DNA from 3 places in the Streptococcus australis genome. Region 3 is predicted to be linked to each of the others. Evidence: predicted binding sites of a transcription regulator. Region 3 holds the regulator's gene; each other region holds the start of a gene.

Region 1 (2,274 bases), 560 kb from region 3:
CCATACCCTCAAAGATAGTGATAAACATGTCTGTCACTTCTTTCAGACCTGCTTCTGCATTCACTTTCTTAGCACGGATTGTTTCTTTGATTTGGCTGATCATTTCTGGGTCAGCAAGAACCATTAAGTGAGCGTCAAATACTTGAGCAGCTTCTTCACCGAGCGTACCTACTGCTTTCTCACGAATAACAGAAAGCTCGTCTTGTGATGCTTTTAGAGCGACATCAAGGCGAGCTTCTTCTGCGTTTGTATCTTCGACTGTAACAGTCTCAAATGACAAATCCGGTTGAACGAGTAGATATGCTTTTGCAACTGCAACACCGTCTGATGCTGCGATTCCTTTAAGCATTTCTGTCATTTCCTTATGCCAATCCTTCTTTTTCCATTGTTTCTGAGATAGCAGCGATTGCATCGTCAGCATCTGCACCTTCAGCTGAAATTGTAACGTCAGCGCCTTGGCCAACACCAAGACTCATAACACCCATGATAGATTTAAGGTTTACTGATTTACCTTTGTACTCAAGAGTGATATCTGAAGCAAATTTGCTAGCTGTTTGTACCAACAATGTTGCTGGACGTGCGTGGATACCTGTTTCTGCCACTACGTGGAAATCTTTAGAAGCCATAGTTTGACTCTCCTTTAAGTGTTTTCTTTTTTGAGTTATATGTGATAACCCTTACAATAGTGTATTATATCACCTTCAAGATAATTTTTCAAGTGTTTTATGGACTTTCTTCAATTTCCTTTCAGATAACTTGCTGAAAATCTTCTATATAAATTACCAACATACAGGATATAGTTTTTTTGTTTTAATAAAATTTGATAGTTCAATGAAAGTCAAAACTTATGTTTTAAAAACCACTATATATTGTATTTTGTTTTTAAAACTGTAACTTTTAGGCACAAGATTTAGTTTAAAAAGTTTGACAAAGTTTTTTTTTCTGATATACTAAGAAAGTAATCAAATTTTATGAGGAGTTACGAAAATGGTAACGGTTTATTCTAAAAATAATTGTGTACAATGTAAAATGACCAAACGTTTCTTGGACAGCAACAATGTCGCTTATCGTGAGATCAATCTCGACGAGCAACCTGAGTACATCGATCAAGTTAAAGAGCTCGGTTTCAGCGCAGCTCCTGTTATCCAAACACCAACTGAAGTCTTTTCAGGTTTCCAACCAGAAAAACTGAAACAATTAGCATAATCTTAGTACATCATCCAGAAGAAACTCGCTTCTAGGGCTAACTTAGAGGCCTTTCTTTTGTAATTAGATAAAGGAAATTTTATGGGATTAAAACATCTTGAGGACGTGACCTACTTCCGTCTCAATAACGAAATTAACCGTCCTGTTAATGGACAAATCATGCTTCATAAAGATAAAGAAGCCTTGGATGCTTTCTTTAAAGAAAATGTAGTTCCAAACACTATGGTTTTTGATTCAATCACTGATAAAATCAACTACCTCATTGAACACAACTACATTGAAACAGCATTTATCAAGAAATACCGCCCAGAATTCTTGGAAGAATTGCATCAATTTATCAAGGACCAAAACTTTCAATTCAAGTCTTTCATGGCTGCCTATAAGTTCTATAATCAATACGCCTTGAAGACTAATGACGGTGAATATTACCTTGAAAGCATGGAAGACCGTGTCTTCTTTAATGCACTTTACTTTGCTGACGGAGATGAAGCGATTGCGACTGATATTGCCAATGAAATCATCCACCAACGCTACCAACCAGCTACTCCTTCCTTTTTGAACGCAGGTCGTGCTCGTCGTGGGGAGTTGGTATCTTGTTTCTTGATTCAAGTAACTGATGACATGAACTCTATCGGACGTTCTATCAACTCTGCTCTTCAACTTTCACGTATCGGTGGTGGTGTGGGAATTTCCCTCAGCAACCTTCGTGAAGCTGGAGCTCCTATCAAAGGCTATGAAGGAGCAGCATCTGGTGTCGTACCAGTTATGAAGCTTTTTGAAGACAGCTTCTCTTACTCAAACCAACTCGGGCAACGTCAAGGTGCTGGGGTTGTCTACCTCAACGTCTTTCACCCAGATATCATCGCTTTCCTTTCAACTAAGAAAGAAAATGCTGATGAAAAAGTTCGGGTTAAGACTCTCTCACTCGGTGTTGTAGTACCTGATAAATTCTACGAATTGGCTCGTAAAAATGAAGAAATGTACCTCTTCAGTCCATACTCTGTAGAGCTTGAGTACGGTGTGCCATTCAACTATATCGACATCACTGAAAAATATGATGAACTAGTA
Region 2 (2,274 bases), 310 kb from region 3:
CACTCTTCCGCATCCTTGAGGTGCTTCTGGTAATTCTTCTCTGCATAAGGAGCCAAGACTTCATCGATACGGTCAGCTGAACAGCCCCCGTACTGGCTAGAAGCAACATTGGCGATGATTTGGGAAATCTGAGCTGTCGCAGTCTGGATAGACTTGGGACTCTCTACCTCCGCATTTCCAATCTTAAAACCATTTTCCAACATGCCTTTAAAATCAATCAAACAGCAGTTGGTCATCGGTGTGTAAGGACTATAATCCAAATCGTGGTAGTGAATCTCCCCTTTTTGATGAGCATTGGCCACATGTTTAGGAAGCATTTGCAGTCCGATTGATTTCCCAACAATCCCTGCTGTCAAATCACGCTGGGTATTAAAAACATCACTGTCTTTATTGGCATTTTCATTGACAACCGATTGGTCTTTATTGAGGAGCTTATGGATACTAAAGTTGATATCTGTCGCTTTTGAGCGCTCAAAATCCCTTTGTGTCCGATAAGTGATATACTCCTCAGCTAGCGCATATTCTTTAGCTTCAAGAAGTTCATGTTCTACGACATTTTGAATTTCGTAAATCTTGACACCTTGAGGGAAGCGACTGTGAATCTCCGCAACAATGCGCTCAAGCAATCCATTGAGACGTCTTTCAACCAAGGGAGTCACATTCATGACTTTATCAGCTGCCTTGTGAAGCGCTTTGTCAATCTTGTCTACATCAAATAAAACTCGTCTACCGTCCCGCTTTTCAACGAATAAGGTTGGAGCAGGGGCATTTTTCCCTTCCAATACAATCATATCCTTGCTCTTTTCTATTTTTCTTCTTAAATGATATTATACCACTCTAAAAAGAAAAATCAATATCTTGTGTTAAAAATTATAAAATTTTTAAAATTACACAAGATATTGATTTTGTTATTTAGATTTATAAAGCTTGAATTCACTAGCATCTGTCTGAACAGGCTCGTATTTTTCGCTGAGCCAGCTCTCTACATCCGACCACAAGGCTACTTTTTGATTGACCAAAATCATCTTCGGTTTATTTTCTTTTAGATCATTCATAAGTTTGGTTTTATTTTCATCGCTTGCAGTATAGAGTGTTGGTGTCACTAGAGAAGTCGGCGCCAAGCGTTCACTTGCTCGATAAAAATCTGGACGATCGTCCCAAGCATAGACACGATCCTCCGAACTTGTTTGCTCTTTCACCACACTAGCAAGACGCTCTCTCTCCTGGTAAGTCGCTGGGTGAGAAACATAACGACTCAAAACGGGTAGAAAAAGTAAATAGACTATCGCAACCAATGGTAGATAGAAATTTCCCTTGAGGTAGCGACCAAAGAGTGATGAAGAGCGAACTCTTCGTCTACTACGACTGATACGATCAGAGCTGCCTTCTCTAATGTTGGTTAGCAATAACAATGTCAAAAAGGGTAAAATTGCTGCCAAACGTGAGCCATGCAAAGGTTCCTTTGAAAAAATTAATAAAGCAAGAGTTACCAGTAAGCCTAAACTAGCGCCTATTGAGACAGCAGATTGTTTGGCTGACTTGGTCTGAAACAATCCTGAAAAGATCAATGTCAGAATTCCAATACCGATGGATAGCAAGCCATAGAAAGCAGTATTCTCCATAAGATTGGCATTTGAAAATAGACTAAGCGTATCTATTGGATACAAGGTGTGGCCAATCGCATCACCAAAAGTTCCTGTTAATACAGTGTAGTAGCCAATTGGATAAAATATGATAGAAAATCCTAGAGCTGATGCGAAAAATTGATACAAACCATGAGCAAATCGACGCTTGGCAATATTAAATCCAAACAAACTCAAGGCAAGTGTAGCTGCAAACAAGGCTGTAGGAATAGGTGATAGGAAGAAAGCTAGTGCTAAACTCATCCCAACTCGCAAGAAACCTTTATCGTTACTTGGATCATCCAGATAGTCAGCCACTAGGCTAAAACTATAAAATAGAAAAGGCAAGGCCACAACTACTGCATAGCTACCACCAAATCCTAGACTGCCCACAAGCAGATAGAAAATCAACAAAAGCTGTCTAGCCTGTTCTCCCTGACCTGTCAAGGTATCAGCGGATTTAAATAGAAAAACACCAGCTCCGAACAAGGCCAACCACTCCACCAAAGCAAAAAGGATATTCCCTTGAGAGAGATAGGTTAGTAAGTAATAAAGCAGTCCATTTGAACCATAATAATCCGTGTAAATCTGCCCACTCTGATGTAGCGCCCAACCAGTATAAAGATCTTGCATCTGTTGGGGGCTCACCAAA
Region 3 (2,274 bases):
CTTTCCATCTAGTCTCCTCCTTCTTCTAATCGGGCTAACATTTCTTGTTTTTTACGTTCTAGTTCCAGACGAGTTTCCTCACTGGTTTGATTTTTATATTCTGGATTGCTCCACTTGGGAACATTGGTCTTAGTCGAGCTAGTTTTCGATTTTTGGTCTTCCTGACCTTTTTGCTGACGCTCTCGAATCCGAAGCACGGCTTCCTCTGCTGTCCGAATCTTACGATAGGCATAGTCGTTGGCAACTTTCATGGCATATTTTTCATTGACATTGGCCGAATCAACCTTGTTAAAGGTTAAAAGTAAGACGATATTGATGACTTCGTCCAACAAACCTAAAGATGCCATCTGGTGAAGGAGTTCTCTTTCACTTTGGGTGATGTTTCCCTTACGCGTTTGCTTGATTTCCGCTAAAAAGTGCAGGGGAGTTTTATTTTTGGCTTCCCTGATAATGGTCATTTCTTTGGAGCTAAAGTCCGAAGACACCTGCTTTTGTGCTATCTTTTCACGCATGCGTTTGACTGAGATGACCTGAGCCACCGCTGTCGCCTTGGCTAATTGATAGGTTTCAAACCAAGTCCATTTTTTTTCATTTGCAATGGCAAACAATTCCAAAACATCTGCCTGCTCATTTTCAAAACGCAAACCATCTCGAGCCATCAGGCGCTGAAAATGTTCCAAGTCAAAATCATTTTTCATCTTGATTTTAGACTCAATTGGAGTCACTTCTTCGGTCAGGGTTGGAAAGACTTGGCTCAAAGAAACAGAGAGAGCTTCTCCCTCACTTGGAGCCTGCTTCATAGCAGAAACAGCCGTATCCCCAATCTTTTTCTCCAATAGTCTGCTATAGACTGAATGACTTAGAAAATCCTGACTGGAAAGGGGAGAATGAAGCTGCAATTCATAGACTTCCCCCTTCTGATAAAGGGTCAACAAATCCACAGCAGATAAGATTTTAAAAGACTGGAGGAGCGTATTCATCCCGAAGTTCAAATGATTAAGAATGTTGGCAAAAAGGTGTTCTTTTTGCCCACCATCCCAAAAGGTAATGGCATATAGATAGAGGCTTAGCGCCTCCTGACCGATAATCGGGAGGTAGCACTGCACCAGAGAAGAGGTATCTTGCGACACCCGATTATTCTTTAGAAAAGAAAAACGGTCATTTGGCTTCATTTACTTTTCCTTTTTCTTTTTAGAGGACTGGGTGATCTGCTGGAGCAGACTCTCCAACTCACTCACATCCTTAAAGCTACGATAAACACTGGCAAAACGAACATAGGTAATCTCATCCAGCTCCGCCAATTCTTCCATGACTAAAGACCCAATATATTCACTTTGGATCTCATTCTCACTGCGACTACGGAGTTTTTGCTCAATACGATTGACCACCATGTTGATTTCATCACTTGACACAGGACGCTTCTGGGCTGAGCGGATAATCCCATTAAAGATTTTATCTCTTGAAAATTGTTCTCGCGTACCGTCTTTTTTGACGACAACCAGCGTTCTTTCTTCTACTCGTTCATAGGTTGTAAAACGATGCTGACACTCATCGCATTCACGTCTTCGACGGATGGTATTTCCTTCTTCGGCTTGTCGACTATCAACAACACTAGACTTGGTAGCCCCACATTTTGGACAACGCATGCATTTCCCTCCTTGTCGTTTTCTTTTCATTATACCATTTTTTAAGCAATTCCCAAAACAATTCTTATTTTTACTTGACAAGTTTTTTGTTTTATTGTATTATTTAATTAGAACAATAAAGAAAAAGAAAGGAGACTATGATGTCCTGGTCATTTGATAATACAAAACCCATTTATTTGCAGATTATGGAAAAAATCAAATTACAGATTGTTTCCCATGAACTAGAACCCAACCAACAGCTCCCAACCGTAAGGGAACTAGCGAGCGAGGCTGGGGTCAATCCCAACACAATTCAGCGTGCCTTGTCTGATCTTGAGCGCGAGGGCTTCGTTTATAGCAAGCGAACAACTGGTCGTTTTGTCACTGAGGACTTAGATCTCATCGTTCAGTCCCGCAAACAGCTTTCTGAGGAGCAACTGAAAAACTTTGTAACGGGCATGCTTCAATTTGGCTATCAAAAAGAAGAACTGCCAGGTGTGGTTAGCGAATACATCAAAGGAGTGTAAAATTATGACATTACTAGCATTTGAAAATGTATCCAAATCCTATGGGGCTACAGCAGCCCTTAACAATGTTTCCCTTGAGATTCCCGCTGGAAAAATCGTCGGGCTTCTCGGCCCAAACGGAT

What was found. The regulator NrdR, encoded in region 3, represses ribonucleotide reductase genes. The targets are predictions, from matches to a motif close to ACACNATATATNGTGT.
Region 1: nrdH (glutaredoxin-like protein NrdH) is a predicted target of NrdR. The motif match lies at 860-875, and genes of this name have one in related genera.
Region 2: nrdD (anaerobic ribonucleoside-triphosphate reductase) is a predicted target of NrdR. The motif match lies at 849-864, and genes of this name have one in related genera.

What each region holds. Positions count from the first base shown of each region.
Region 1 covers NZ_LR594040.1:882,343-884,616, reverse strand. The annotation lists gene ptsP (phosphoenolpyruvate--protein phosphotransferase) at 1-358, opposite strand, end outside; gene FGK98_RS04325 (phosphocarrier protein HPr) at 363-626, opposite strand; gene nrdH (glutaredoxin-like protein NrdH) at 988-1,206, shown strand; gene nrdE (class 1b ribonucleoside-diphosphate reductase subunit alpha) at 1,288-2,274, shown strand, end outside.
Region 2 covers NZ_LR594040.1:1,753,527-1,755,800, forward strand. The annotation lists gene nrdD (anaerobic ribonucleoside-triphosphate reductase) at 1-791, opposite strand, end outside; gene FGK98_RS09050 (damage-inducible protein CinA) at 909-2,274, opposite strand, start outside.
Region 3 covers NZ_LR594040.1:1,440,531-1,442,804, forward strand. The annotation lists gene dnaI (primosomal protein DnaI) at 1-8, opposite strand, end outside; gene FGK98_RS07295 (DnaD domain protein) at 9-1,172, opposite strand; gene nrdR (transcriptional regulator NrdR) at 1,173-1,646, opposite strand; gene FGK98_RS07305 (GntR family transcriptional regulator) at 1,787-2,152, shown strand; gene FGK98_RS07310 (ABC transporter ATP-binding protein) at 2,157-2,274, shown strand, end outside.